DNA from 3 places in the Staphylococcus lutrae genome. Region 1 is predicted to be linked to each of the others. Evidence: riboswitches for the same ligand, from Rfam matches in the RefSeq annotation. Region 1 holds a riboswitch; each other region holds the start of a gene.
What was found. A riboswitch is a leader RNA that binds a small molecule or an ion and turns the genes downstream of it on or off. The one in region 1 is predicted to bind thiamine pyrophosphate.
Positions count from the first base shown of each region.

Region 1 (5,257 bases):
GTGATCGACTGCATCCCCTTCAAGGTGGCCCCCTTTAATGACAACGCCCTTAGAACCAATCTCTTTAATAAAAAACTGACCCGCTTGATGAATTTTTTCGTTAGAATCGATGACGAGACCTGTAATTTCTTCAGCTTCAGGTATATTAGGTGTTGCAACATCAGCAAATGGTAAGAGTGTTTCTTTTAACTGTTTCCGCACTTGTTGATCCATTAAAGAATCACCACTTTTTGCAACCATCACCGGATCAATCACATAAGGTATGTTGATTTTTTCTAAAAAACGACGAATGACAGCCATCATTTCAGGTGTAGGTATCATCCCCGTTTTCATCGCATGTGGCATCTCATCACTAAAAACACTTTCTAACTGTTCCTCTAACCAGCTTGCTTCTAAATTATGGATATGTTGAACACCCATTGAATTTTGTGCAACAATGCTCGTCACTGCTGCCATCCCGTAAACCCCACAAGAATGAAATGATTTTAAATCGGCCATGGCACCTGCACCACCACTCGGATCTGTACCAGCGATTGTTAAAGCGATTTTTGGCTTCTTCATTTGTTTTCTCCCCCAAATTCCCATTGTTCTAATTGATAAGACATATTAAAAAAGCGTCTCTCATGAATTGTACTTTGTAAAAAATTATTTTTAAGTATTTCTCGAACTTCTGGTGTGCTATTATTTGCATACGTATCGAGCCAACGTGCAATATAAGACATGAGCGTATCCATTTCTTTCGCATAAAAAGCAAACCAATCTTTTAATGGATGCTGCGCTGGAAAGTCATGATTTTCAATCGCCATTTTACCAATTTGCTGATACACGTATGGACACGGTGCCATCGCCGCAATCGTGTATGCAACGTTATCATAAGCATAGGCATTATAATACATATGTTTAATGTAATGGTCTGCTGAAGGATACCAATCTCCATCTTTAATAATCTCTTGGTAATCACTTCCTACATATTGCGCCAAAATATGATGAGCTTCAACCTCACCCGAACTGGCAAATTGAATTTGTTCAGTTAAAAATTGAATTTCTTCTTTTGTGTTCACTTTTGGAATTAATAAAGCATAAATTTTAGCGAATTCATTTAAATAACGTGAATCTGCACGTAAATAATGGCAAATCGCCGTTTTCGATATTTCCCCACTCAACATGCCTTGGATAAATTTATCTTGATAGATTTGATTAATTAATGGTTTCGCTTCTTGTTTTAATTGTTCTGTAAACTGCATCATCATTCTCCTTTGATATGAAAAAAGACTACTCCCAAAAGCAGCCTAGTCAACACATCAAAAGCCTCACGTGTTACACGCTACTTCCCTACGTTGGTTTCACCCAAATCAGGTTCTGAGGGTCTGAATTCACATTCATCTCAGCCAATATTGGCACCCCTAGTAGTCCTTCATTAATATTTACTTTTAATGTATCAAAAACCAGTCATAAGTTCAATTAACTGAACGTCTGTTAGCAAGCGAATCGGTAACTCTATTATCTGTTTATGGCATCTCACCTGTATGAACAGGAGGCCTTTGTTATCGTAATCATGCGTCGACGGGTTTTATAAATAGATGCATTCTTATTCAAATGAATCAAAAATTATGTATCGTAGTTCTCAATATCAATGGTGAATAAAAGTCATCATTATGATGGAAACATTAACGATCAAAAGCGGCAGTTGCCCTTAAATATTTTTCAATATTTAAGAACAACTTGCGCCAACATTTTAACATGCCGCATCATTTAAATTTTTCATTTGGCTATTGCCGCTTTTAAAAATGTGATGATTGATAAAAATTTTGAAGAATAAAAGGATAATGTGAGATAAATCAAATTATTTTATTTGGAGAATATACTTAGAGAAGGTGGTTTGCATTATTGGTGGGATATCCAATAATAAATTATTCGACACACGTTTACTCTTGAGTTGGATGTGTGTCAATCCTTATTGTGGGTGATGATGCCAAAATAGGAGAAATTTCTGAAACGAGCAATTCTGTAGCATAGCGTTTTTCGTCATTTTGATAAAAACGCCTTGATTGTATTTGCCCGCTCATTGCTACAGTCATTCCTTCAGTTATCGTTTCGTTAATTTGAAGCGCAATATTACCGAACGCTTTACAATTTAAGTAATCCGTGATGGGTTTTGGACTTTTACTTAAATCATTTCTAGTGACTGCGACAGTAAAAATAATAAAGTAACGCGCTTCATTTTCATAGAACTTCGGCGGGCGCTGAATATGACCGACAATCTGAAAATGATTCATGTGGTTCACCTCCTGTACGCATACTATATCGCTTTCAAGAAAGAATAACAAACTACCAATCATGAAAAAATCGTCATTAGACACGCACAGGAAATCATGCAATCCGAGAATTATTTTAAAAATTGCGCTATAATAAGGGATATCATAAAATGATTCGTAAAGTTTTTAATGTGAAGGAGGCGACGCTGATGAAAACTTTTAAAGCAGTGCGTTTTCAAATTGTATCAGACCATAGTAGCGTTACTGAATATGAACTTTTAGATGGTGTGATTATCAATAAAGAAAATAGCGGTACGGGTTGGTTGTTGGAAATTGTGATTTCAGATATACATCAGGAACAAATGGAAACTTACATGGAAGCGGAGGCGTTACTGGATATTCGTGTCGTTATCACTCGTCCTTCAAATGATCCTGCACTTTTTGATGCAACGATCAAACATATTACTCCTTTAACTGACGCCATTTCAGTTGTTTTTGAATGTCATATATACACATTGCGACAAGTCTATGCAGAAAATTTACTAGAACAACTTGTTAACGAAGGATTGCAAGGTCAACAACTCATTACGACGTTTAATCGTATGATGAAATCTAAACCACGTTTAAAAGACGAACGACAATAAACAATAGGCTGTGTTGAATGATTATCACGCGTTGTCATACATCACGTCGAATCAACAGTATCTTTTCTTCCTTCTCATCACCTTGAAAAGTCAATTGAGGACTACATTGAATGTTGTGCGCATAAAGCTAAGCTGGCCATCAAGTACTGAATCCTGTCACGTCTAACCCGATTCAATACAAAATGCCCCTAAAAAACTTCTGTTTTTAGGGGCATTTAAGCCATTTCATCTCTATGAAACAACACTTGACTTCCTTATTCTCAGTACCTATGCATTGGGGTCTTGGAGTGCAAATGTCAACTCACAACTACATGCGATTTGACCATCTACAGTAGCCACTGCCGTTCCTTTACCAATAGGCCCTTTAATTTTTGTAATTTCTACTTCTAACTTTAATGTATCACCCGGTACGACTTGCTTTTTAAAACGACATTTATCAATCCCTGCAAACAAAGCTAACTTTCCTTTGTGTGCTTCGCTGTTCAACATCGCTACTGCACCTGTTTGTGCTAAAGCTTCTGTAATAAGTACCCCAGGCATAACTGCATAATTTGGAAAATGACCTTGGAAAAACGGTTCATTTCCAGATACTTGTTTAATCCCTACACAACGTTTGCCAGGTTCATATTCAACCACTTTGTCAATTAACAAAAAAGGTTGTCGGTGCGGGATAATATTTTTGATTTCATTGTAATTAAAAATCGTTTCCATTAATTATTGCCTCCAATTGTTTCAATGATACGATGCCAAAACTTAAAACTAAACGCGTTAAGCACGTTATCATGATTAATAATAAAACCTACCATGACGCCTATGATAAACATCATTATCGTTACCAGTACAAAAAGCGTTAATTTAAAGCTCACTGAAACGATCATTGTTTGTACAAGTTGTTTCCATTTAGTCATTAATTCTTTCAATAGCCGCTCCCAAAGACTTCAGCTTTCCATGAAAATTTACATAACCACGGTCAAGATGCTTTAATTCTGTGACAATTGTTTCACCGTCCGCAACAAGTCCCGCCAATATTAATGCAGCGGCGGCACGTAAGTCGGTCGCTTTCACTTGTGCACCTTGCAAAGCACTTTTGCCTTCAATTTTTGCGCTACGCCCTTCAACAGATATTTTCGCATTCATACGTCTAAATTCTGCAACATGCATAAAGCGATTTTCAAAAACGGTCTCTGTTATCACTTTATGCCCTTCTGCCGTTAAAAGTAAAGCCATCATTTGAGATTGCATGTCAGTTGGAAAACCTGGGTGCGGTAATGTTTTGATATCGACGGGCTGAAGCTGCTCTGGCGCCGTAACACGTATACCTTCTTCAGTATATTCCAAATTCACACCCATTTCTTCTAATTTATATACTAAGCTTGTCATGTGCTCTTTGATTGCACCTTTGACCAACACATCTCCACGTGTAATCGCTGCGGCAATCATCAGCGTCCCCGCTTCTATTCGATCAGGGATAATGGCATGTTTAACGCCTTTTAAATTGTCCACACCATGAATAATAATCGTGTCTGTCCCTGCACCTTTGATATCGCCACCCATTTCATTGATGTAGTTTGCTAAATCAACAATTTCGGGTTCTCTTGCCACGTTTTCAATAACCGTACGTCCTTTCGCTAATGATGCTGCCATCATGACGTTTTGCGTTGCACCGACACTCGGAAAATCAAAATGGATATCGTTACCAACCAAGCCTTGTGGGGCTTCCGCAAATATAAAACCAGCTTCTTGATGAATGTGCGCACCGAGTGCCTCTAATCCCTTTAAATGCTGTTCAATTGGACGAGACCCAATTGCACATCCTCCAGGTAATGCCACTTTTGCACGGCCTAAACGTGCTAGCAATGGGCCCATGACCAATATACTCGCTCTCATTTTACTCACATATTCATAGGGCGCTTCTTCTTTTAAATTTTTTGATGCATCTACTGTCACAGATTGACGCTTTTCACTATATTTAATTTTTGCATTTAATACACTTAACACATTATTAATTGTTTCAACATCACTTAAAGCTGGCACATTCACTAATTCGCTTTTCCCATGACTTGCTAACAAAGAAGCTGTTAATATGGGTAAAACTGCATTTTTTGCTCCTTCTACGCCGACTTCACCTTTAAGTGTATTTCCACCTTTAACAATAATTCTATCCATCTCATTAATCCTCCACTATGTTTACAGCTCTATTCTTTTTATCTCTTCAAAAACTTAATCAGTCTACCCATGACTATTAACTTATTTTATGATAACTAAACATTTTTTGTATTAAAATAAGTATTTTATTTGTGTGGAAAATCGTAATAAATCAATAATAAAACGACTCACACTTGTACCGATGAGTATTGC
Region 1 is NZ_CP020773.1:494,570-499,826, forward strand. Features, by position in the region: gene thiD (bifunctional hydroxymethylpyrimidine kinase/phosphomethylpyrimidine kinase) at 1-561, opposite strand, end outside; gene tenA (thiaminase II) at 558-1,244, opposite strand; TPP riboswitch at 1,313-1,415, opposite strand; gene B5P37_RS02490 (single-stranded DNA-binding protein) at 1,926-2,276, opposite strand; gene B5P37_RS02495 (YwpF-like family protein) at 2,465-2,899, shown strand; gene fabZ (3-hydroxyacyl-ACP dehydratase FabZ) at 3,167-3,610, opposite strand; gene B5P37_RS02505 (DNA-directed RNA polymerase subunit beta) at 3,610-3,807, opposite strand; gene murA (UDP-N-acetylglucosamine 1-carboxyvinyltransferase) at 3,800-5,065, opposite strand; gene B5P37_RS02515 (DUF1146 family protein) at 5,177-5,257, opposite strand, start outside.

Region 2 (5,257 bases), 870 kb from region 1:
TCGTTTAACTAACCATTAATACGGGTATGTGTCACATAACAAATAGATTGGAGGCTCACAGATTATGGCATTATATCAAATCGAAAAATACGAAGTGAAGCGCACTGAAGAAGAAGCCATTCAATACGTTGATCAATTGTTAAATGAAGGTATTCCTGAAAATGAGATTTTAATTTTGAGTAAAGACAAACTCAAAACCGATCGCTTTAACCATTCACAAATTCAAAGTAAATCTACAACTGGAACGGTCAGTGATAAGTTTTTGCGCTTTTTCATCGGTGAAGATGCCGAAGAAGCTGCCTTAGCGAAATACGAGTTCTCTGAAGAAGAAAAAGAAGACCTCAAACAAGACATTACTAATAATAAAATTGTTGTAATGGTTCAAAAAGTTAAGTATGACAATAAAGAACTCACTAAATATAACAGTGCCGATCAGCAAAAGCACGACAAGCATGCACCATCTGAGCATATAGGTGATATTGAATAAAGTATCGTATATCTCACATGCATGCCCTACACGCATGATAGTCCTCTCAAACTCTCGTAACCGAACACGTTTGCCTAAGGTTTGACCCATTTTGAACTCGTTTGCTTTAGACTTCTCACCCGACTTGTCGAATCTTAGGCAAAGTTTGATATGAAAAATAAGCGTTATGCTCCCTCTATCTTAATTCCCACCTATTAACCTCTGATAATATGCTATACTATAGCCATTAAGAGAGGTGAAAAGACATGCATTTTGCACATATCCAATCCATCCAAGACCCGTGGTATCTCCCAGCACTAGCGTTTTACATGGATAAACTAGACCCCCTCGTCACAGAAGATGAGTCTGTATTTGAACAATCATTAAAAACCGAAAAGACACAATATGACTTTGTTTTTATCGTAGGTATAGAAAATGATGAAATTGTCACTTTTGCAACCGCTCATTATGAAGCAACAACCAATGTCGGCTTCATTGTATACTTACTTGCACAGCCAGACGAACAATGTGAAAGCCGTCTAAAAAGCATGCTTGAGCAAATAGAAAAAGAAATCAACAAAATTTCCAATCAACGCCATGGTCGTGATGTTAACTTCTTCATGTTCGAATCAACTTTGGAATCACCAGATGTTGATACAGAAACAGCACATAAAATCGCATTTCGTCGCCGTTTCCTAGTTCAAAATGGTTATGAAAGGCAAAACGACATCACGTATCTACAACCCTCGTTAGATCGTAACGGAAAGCCGGTACCTTTAGATCTGTATATTAAAGCAAATATCCCGCTCACAAAAGACATTTACGGAACGAGTATTAAATCCGCATACATTCTAAAATATGTATTTGCGAATCGAATCCCGCGGCGAATTATTTATCCTTTACTCGTTAAAATGAATTTGCGAAAGGAACCTCATGTCTAAGCCCTTGAATTCAGTACTTAAAGTCGTTACAATAGTAGAGAGGTAAGACTGAAGGGGCACTGAGCGCACACTGGCGACAGTCTAAAAATGAGAGAAAGGACCTAAACGACATATGCTAACAAAAGAATTTGCTCAAAAATCTGAGCTGAGTGAAAAACAAGTCCGTAAAATTGTGCAACACCTTGAAGAGCGCGGCTATCATTTAAATAAAACGGAATACCGTGGACGCGAAGCAACTGATTTCAAAGAAGAGGACATTGAGCTCTTCCAAGAAATTGCTGAACGTGTTGCACAAACCAATAGTTATGATCTTGCTTTTGAAGCGCTTGAAAAAGAAAAAGACTTTTTACAAGTCATTGTCAAAACGCATGACCAACAACTCCCTACTGATCAACAAGTTCCGCAATTGATTACGGAATTACGTAACGAAATCAGTCATATGCGTGAAGAGCGTCAAATGTTAGGTCAAATGGTCTCACAAGTGAATCAACAGCAAGAAGCGCTTAAAGCGTTACAACAGCAGTTACATACACAACTAGAGACAAATCGTCAATCTATGGAGGCACTGACAACGGCACAGCAACAACAAACCGAACAGCTTCATAAAACACAAGAAAGTATTGAAACGCAAACAAAAGAACATCAAGATCTTGCTGAAACGATTCAACGTAATGAGAAAAAAGGCTTTTTCCAACGCCTGTTTGGGGGCTAATTTCATAATCCATGACATATCGGTTAAGCGATTGATTGCCTGCACGACATGTACGGACACTGAGGCGTTTATACCGGTCATCATAAACCGACGTCTCCATGTAATAAAACACACAATCATTTGACAAAGCGTGCTAAGATTGATATGAATAGACACGATTGATCATCATTAAAAATTGATAGGCTAGGGGTGCTCGAGGCGAGCTGAGAAAGATGGTATCTTAACTCTTTGAACCTGACGTGGTTAGAACCAACGAAGGGAAGCGCAATATGTTACTGAATGTGTCTCAACGCGAAATCGCGCGTCGCTGACGTTATTTCAATCATATACGTATTCCTCTTGCATCCTTTTATGCAGGAGGTTTTTTTATGAAACATACCATAATCATCGGAGCAGGGGTCATGGGATTGGCCATTGCACGTCAACTCAATACAAAACAACGGCACATCCGTATTATCGACCGCTCTACACCACGAATGAACGCCTCTTATGCTGCGGGAGGCATGCTAGGTGCGCAAAATGAATTTTTCGAAGACTCCCCACTCTATCGACTCGCGATGCAAAGTCGGGCGATGATGCCTGATTTGGCGCGTACGCTTGAACTTGAAACAGGGATTGATATTGAATACCAACAATACGGTCTCATCAAAGTCGCTTCTCGCCCACAAGATGTATCAGCTGTTCAACAACAGTTTGAATTTCTTCACCGACATGACCATACTGTAACGGCATTAACGCCCCAACAATTCATACAACGTTTTCCACAACTTGATCCGTCACAAAGTGCCGCGTTTAAAATTCAAGATGACGGGCAAATCAATGCCAATATTTACACGCAAGCACTCATTGCATCGGTACTTAAACGGGCACATATTGATTTGATGACACATACAGAAGTCGAACGACTCCAACGTCATTCTCAAAGTTATCGCGTCATAACCTCTAAAGGGACATTTGACGCCGATGAGTTGATTATTGCGGCAGGGGCTTGGAGTGGCACGTTATTACAACAATTGGATATCCATTTACCAACGCGTCCCGTCAAAGGTGACGTCAAACTTATCGCTTCTGATTACACAGGTCTTAAGGAAACCATTTTTAATATGAACGGTTGTTATATCGTCCCTAAACGACCGAATCGTTTCTTAATTGGCGCGACTTCAGATTATGATTGTTGGGATACAGAAAGCAATGCAGACAACCTGTCTTGGCTCGATCGAGAAAGTGTACGTATGATTCCTCAACTTCAATCTCATCGTATCATTAAAACTTGGACAGGTATTCGCCCTATCACCGAAAATGAGGTACCTATAATGGGAGAAATCGCCCCCCGATTATTTGTAGCCACAGGTCATTATCGCAATGGTATCTTACTTTCTCCAATTGCAGGCATACTGATGGCGCAACTGATTGAAGGGGATGATAAAGCTAGAACACAACTCAACTCATTTTCTCCAAAATTGACATATCAATAAAATTACCCTTGATTTTATGCTTCCTACCCATTATCCTATTATAGAAGTCGGAATTAAAAAGGAAGCGTATTTATGTCTATATTTTTTATTATCATTAATTTAATTATTTTCGTAATCGCATTGATCGGACTTTGGGTCATGGCGAAAAAACATGTTAAATTCCCCAAGCGTGTGTTTATCGCACTCGGCTTAGGGATTGTTTTAGGGCTCTTACTCCATTTGATTTATGGCGTAGATGGTCAAGTCACTAAACAAACGACTGAATGGGTAGGTCTCATTGGTAACGGGTACATTTCATTGTTACAAATGATTGTCATCCCGCTCATTTTTATTTCTATTGTTGCAGCATTTGCAAAGATTGATATTAGCGCCAGTTTTGCTAAAATGGGGAGCTTCATTTTTATGTTCCTTATCGGTACGGTGACGATTGCCGCAATTGTCGGTATTATTTATGCCATTGCCTTTAATCTTGATGCCTCTAGTATCGATTTGGGACAAGCGGAAAATGCGCGTAGTGCCGAGCTCGCTGATAAAGCGAAAGACCTCACTGCGACAACGTTGCCATCACAAATTTCAGCACTGTTACCGGCAAATCCATTTCTAGATTTTACTGGGGCGCGTGCAACTTCTACAATCGCCGTTGTCATTTTTGCAGCATTCGTCGGTTTTGCATTCTTGCGTGTTGCACGTAAACAACCTGAAAAAGGTCAAACTTTAAAACGTGGCATCGATGCCATTGATGCCCTTGTCATGGCCATCGTAACCTTTGTGTTACGCTTGACGCCGTATGGTATTTTAGCCATTATGATTAATACGATTGCAACCAGTGATTTCGCTGCCATTTGGACACTAGGTAAATTTGTCATTGCATCTTATGCTGCGCTCATCACAATGTATATCATCCACTTAATCATATTGGCAGTCATCGGAGTCAATCCGATTCAATATGTGAAGAAAACAGCCGAAGTGATTTTATTCGCATTCACATCGCGTTCAAGTGCGGGCACCCTCCCATTAAACGTTCAAGCACAAACCAATCGCCTTGGTGTGCCTCAAGCCATTGCTAACTTCTCGGGCTCTTTCGGCTTGTCTATCGGGCAAAATGGTTGTGCCGGAATTTATCCAGCGATGCTTGCTATCATGGTTGCACCGATCGCGGGTGTTGAAGTCAATTTACAATTCATCGCCACAGTCATCATCGTAGTCGTATTAAGCTCATTTGGTGTCGCAGGTGTAGGGGGCGGTGCAACGTTTGCTTCCATCCTCGTATTGTCTGCGTTAAACCTACCTGTAGGTCTTGCAGGGGTCTTAATTTCTGTGGAACCATTGATTGATATGGGTCGGACAGCATTAAATGTGAACGACGCGATTTTGGCAGGAACAGGCACTGCTAAATTAACAAAGCAACTTGACGAAGATATCTTCAATTCAAATGATATGAACGAGTTAACAACACAACATTAAGTTGTACACATCTTATAAAAACCGGCAAACGTCACCAAAGGTTATACACCTCAATGATGTTTGCCGTTTTCTTATGGATTGGAAGATGTCCTTCTTTTCCTTAAATAGCGCTTTTAATTAAGTCGACATGTATGATCTCGTCACATTGTTGCGCCAAGGCTAAGTCATGTGTGGCTATTATCAGCGTACGCGTATCATC
Region 2 is NZ_CP020773.1:1,364,547-1,369,803, reverse strand. Features, by position in the region: gene B5P37_RS06280 (general stress protein) at 65-487, shown strand; gene B5P37_RS06275 (hypothetical protein) at 733-1,407, shown strand; partial or broken gene B5P37_RS06270 (DNA-binding protein) at 1,520-1,934, shown strand; TPP riboswitch at 2,295-2,397, shown strand; gene thiO (glycine oxidase ThiO) at 2,488-3,594, shown strand; gene B5P37_RS06260 (L-cystine transporter) at 3,667-5,058, shown strand; gene B5P37_RS06255 (ATP-binding cassette domain-containing protein) at 5,159-5,257, opposite strand, start outside.
Region 2: another riboswitch for thiamine pyrophosphate. It lies ahead of thiO (glycine oxidase ThiO); the one in region 1 lies ahead of tenA (thiaminase II).

Region 3 (5,257 bases), 990 kb from region 1:
ATCGCAATAATTAAGAGTAATAACAAGCTGACCCATTCATAAACATATTGGGTTTGTGACAATTGCCAATCCCCTGACATAAACAACGCATTACGATTATTGAATTCTAATAAAATAAAAAACAGTAACATGACACCGCATGCAATCATGACATAATGACGATTAATCCATTTCGGTCTCACCTTAAGAAATGAAGGGATATCATCATCTTCTAATCGTGCCCAAGCGAACCATTTTTTACCCAATGCTTCACGTTTAGCACGCATCTTCTCCATATCAATGCTTCTGCGCGTACGATGTGAAATATCATGAGTGAATTCCGCTGTGCGATGTTGAATATCTTTAAAATGTGTTTTAGACGTGTTTGTAAATTGATATTTTTTACTTCTGGAATATTCATTCGTTTCTCCAGTTATTTCTTCCTCAGACACAGGAAGTGCACGTCTCAAAAAGAGGAAATTCCAAATTGCCATTTGTCCAATCAACCATAACACAACAAAAAACGTATTGATGCTTAAAACATCAATGGGTGCAACATCATTGGCTTCAATACGGGTATACAGCGCCAGTTGTGTCATGATGTAACAAATCCCATAACTAAAAATAATCCATAAGTAGTGCTCTTTACGATGTAGTGGATTCAATTCATCTTTATACGTAATATAACCAATATGTACAAGAAAAGGGATCGTAAAGACAAAAGCAGTCCAACCGTACACTTGAGACATAAAAATTAATGTTAATACGAAGAAAATAATACCGATTAATAAAAATAAAATAGAAATATCGTAATCAAAGCGTGTTGTATTCGTTAACGTTCTCCCTATCAAAATCATCAAAAGGCCAAAAAGCAAAATGATCATACCGCTAGCTAAAGGTATGTCTCCAATATATTTGCTCATGACTCGAATGATTTCATTGAAAAAAGCCATAATAAAATCCCACAAATTATCGATATTGGTTCTAGGTTGCTTACCAGCTTTAAACTGTTGAATGAGTGGAATATTAATAAAAATAATAACGCTCAGCAATATTGAAAGTACACCGATAATGTAACTGTAAATCACTTCGGTGTATTTATTAAATAAAGACATCCTCTCACCTCAAAGTTATTATATACGAAGTTGTGTCGCCTGTCTGTATATTTCAAAAATATCAGACTTTAGAATGGGATAGTCATGAGTTTAACATGTTTTAAGCCCCAGTTAAGTCATCAAATAAAGCTTGTGTCATCATATCCTTGCCACTCCAATGTGTTTTACAACAATTCAAATGACATTGTGTTCAATGATTATATTAAAGGTTCAGATGATAGATCAAAAATCATTTGCTTTGAACAATTTGCCCTTGATGAACGGATGTTGCCCTATTCGATTCATAAATAAAAAATGCTACCGTTGATTATGTTTAGAAAAAACCCATTTAGGTTATAAAGTCGTATAGCTCAATATGAAAAGGAGGCGTTATAGATGACTGAAAAAGACATTAAAAATGCAGCCGAAAAAGCAAAAGATAAAGAGGAATCATTGAAAGATCAAGCGAAAGAAACCAAAGACGGCATTGAAAAAACAAAAGACGATATTCAAGATACATTTGAATAATACCCGTCAATGACATGTTTAAATGTGCTTCAATGACATTTAAACGTAGAATAGACTGTATGAGGGAGACACACAAACACGATTGATAAATGTTAATCAATCGCCTACTCGCGCGAGATAACTTGCTCAATTGGAGCAAAAAAGCTGTCTCGCGCTCTATATTAATGGCGCCGTTCACATCAAAGCCCCTTTGTGCTTTTTATTTTAAATATAAATCAACGTGCATCAATGGTGTGGCAAAAGTTTGGAAAGCGTCATGAGCATCAAGCAATGGAGATTGTACGCGATGTTGTCATTCTCTCATTGTCTCATCATTTTTAAATGCTATCCGTCAACAGTGTCTATTTTTTATACGATAATCGAACTCAAATCGCTTTAGAACAGCGTTTTAAGACCTTGACTTTTCACATGACTAGGTGTACATTTGCAATATCAACTAAATACGCACACTAGGGGTGTGAAAACTGAGATGAGGCGTCCCCTCAAACCCTTCGAACCTGAACTAGATGATACTAGCGTAGGAAAGTGTTTTGTTATGATATGAATACACACCAAATATTGTCCATTAACATTCAAATTATGGTGATTTATACATAAGTTAGCACAGTCACGCCTGTCTCTGTTTAGGAGATATGCGTATTTTTTTATTTTGGGAGGCATTAACAGATGAAAAAAGGTTTAACATTATCAGATGTACTCGTGACTGTATTAATTTCTGTCATTTTTGCAGTCATTTACAATCTTTGGTGGATTGTCAATAATACTGTACAGCCATTAGGTCTGCATATCGACCAACTCTTGTATGGGATGTGGTTTAGCGCAGCCGTTGTGGCTTACCTCATCATCCCAAAAATGGGGATTGCATTATTAGCAGAATTTGCTGCAGGTGCTGGCGAAACCATTCTTATGGGTCGTTTTGATATTCCTACAATTATTTATGCTTTACTACAAGGTCTTGCATGTGAAATTGTCTTTGCGATTTTCCGTTATCAATCGCGTGCATTTATGGTGGCGATTCTTGCTGGTATCGCTGCAGCAGTCATCAGTTTACCGATTGATTGGTATTACGGGTATTTAAATGAAGTCGCAACATGGAACTTAATTCTATTAATTTCATTCCGTTTGATTAGTGGCGCTGTTTTAGCGGGTATCTTCCCTTATTTACTCGTTAAAGCATTAGATCAAACCGGTGTGACACGCCTCTTTCGTCCAGCTTCGAAAGATGACTATGACACATTGTAAGGTGACGACACGTGCTAAAAGTTAAAAATTTACGTTTAAAATATCCAAGTGCACATCATAAAACATTCGATGGGATTGACCTCGAAATCAAAGACAAAGAAAAAGTACTTTTACTAGGGCCCTCTGGCTCTGGTAAGAGTACTTTACTCAATGTTCTCAGTGGCATTGTTCCAGACTTAATTGATTTACCATTAAAATACGATACATTAATGCCAGCGAAAAATGCGGGTGTTATTTTTCAAGACCCAGATTCACAATTTTGCCTGCCACAAGTGAATGAAGAATTAGCATTTATTTTAGAAAATCAGCAAGTGCCACGACAAGATATGGATCGCCGCATTCAACACGCATTAACACAAGTCGGGTTGGACATTAACCCTAAACAACAGATTCATCAATTAAGTGGAGGAATGAAACAAAAACTTGCCATTGCCGGCACGTTACTTCAAGGGGCAGACACGCTTTTTCTTGATGAACCCACTGCGATGTTAGACATTGAAGCTACAGAAAATCTTTGGAATCTTCTCAAATCCCTGTGGGCAGATCAAACTGTGTTAATCGTCGAACATAAAGTTGAACATATTTGGCAACATGTTGATCGTGTCATTCTTATGAATCATCGTGGACAAATCATTCAACAAGGGACACCTGACTACATTATGTCTGAATTTGAAGATTTATTGAGTGAATATGGAGTATGGCATCCTCATGCTTGGGCACGCGCGCCTCATCCTCGCCATGATGCACCAAAGCCCATTGATAAGCCCCACACCTTTCAATTTTCATATCAACAAGGCGCTGTTCAACGTGGACGACGCACATTATATCAAGTCGACCAACTTGAAATTTTGCCAGGTGAATGGATTACACTTACAGGTAAAAATGGCACAGGTAAAACATCCCTATTAGAGTCTATGATGCAATTAATTCGCTACAAAGGCGATATGCATTATAATGGGCAAAAATTAACAAAAATCAAAAGCGCGGCAAAACATATGTATTTAGTGTATCAAAATCCAGAACTTCAATTCATCCAGAATACCGTCTTTGATGAAATATGCATTAATTACCATCATATGGGAGCAGAACAAGCCAAATCAAAAACCAGCGACATGTTATCGTTGTTAGACTTAAAACATGTGGCTCAACAACATCCATTTGAGTTGTCTATGGGGCAAAAGCGCCGTTTAAGTGTTGCTACTGCGCTCAGTACAAATGCCGACATTATTTTACTGGATGAACCTACCTTTGGACTTGACAGTCAAAACACTTTTAAACTTCTCGAGTTATTCCAAAATCGAATCGCACAAGGGCAAACGGTATTCATGGTCACACATGATCCTCACATTATCGAAAAATATCCATCACGTCGATTAGAAGTTTTGGATGGCAAATTATATGAATATGAGGTGAGCGCACATGATTGAATCTTGGAAAACACGCTATACCTTCATGGATCAAGTGAATATCGTTACTAAATTATTGGTGGGTGTCGCACTCTTTTTCTTCATTATTTTTATTCACCATTTTGATTTTATGATTTACTTAGCAACTTTAATGTTGATTTTCATGTTACTCGTTGCGGGAACGAAATGGAGAGTCGTACTGACCTTTACATTTATCGCGACATTTTTTGCGCTGACTTCATCGTTATTTATGATTTTTTACGGTAAAGGACAACATCTATTACTTACATTTGGTTTTGTCAAAATAAGTACGGAAAGTCTCGTTCGAGGGCTTCACTTGTCTTTTCGAACAATGACAATTAGTTATTTAGGACTGGCGATTGCATTTACTTCACAAGTCATTATGATCTTTTATAGCTTTATGCAACACTTAAAAGTCAAACCTAAAATCGCGTATGCTTTTATGGCTGCTTTTCGAATGATTCCGCTCATGCTAGCCTCTTTATTCCAATTGCGAAATGCTTTAAAAATGCGTTATCAAATGATTGATAACCGCAACTATGTCGGCTTCAAACATTTAAAGCATTTACTCATTCCATTGTTAAGTCAAAACATTAGAAAAGCACATCGCCTCTCTGTCGCAATGGAGAAAAAAGGATTTAAAGATGGGCCACGTACTTATTATTATCACGTGCCTTTCAGCTATAAAGACCTTATTTTTGTTGGGGTAATCGTGATTATCATTTTTGCATCCTTCTTCCTCGCAAATACTTTACCAATTACCGGCATCACAGACGCACGTTAATGTTAACGCATGACAATTGCCATTATTTTGTGTGTCGGTTTGGTCGGTCGATGGTAACGAGCGGATGCGCGACATATTTCGGGACTGGAACATCATTCAGTCCCGATTTTCATTTTCATCTACATCATCATAGAACCTCATTTGACTACCTTCTTATCCACTGTACGGCACATACTTCAGCAACGTAAAACGAGGCTCAGGAC
Region 3 is NZ_CP020773.1:2,034,035-2,039,291, reverse strand. Features, by position in the region: gene auxA (lipoteichoic acid stability factor AuxA) at 1-1,094, opposite strand, end outside; gene graF (glycopeptide resistance-associated protein GraF) at 1,470-1,601, shown strand; TPP riboswitch at 2,043-2,142, shown strand; gene B5P37_RS09455 (ECF transporter S component) at 2,268-2,843, shown strand; gene B5P37_RS09450 (ABC transporter ATP-binding protein) at 2,855-4,270, shown strand; gene B5P37_RS09445 (energy-coupling factor transporter transmembrane component T family protein) at 4,263-5,054, shown strand.
Region 3: another riboswitch for thiamine pyrophosphate. It lies ahead of B5P37_RS09455 (ECF transporter S component); the one in region 1 lies ahead of tenA (thiaminase II).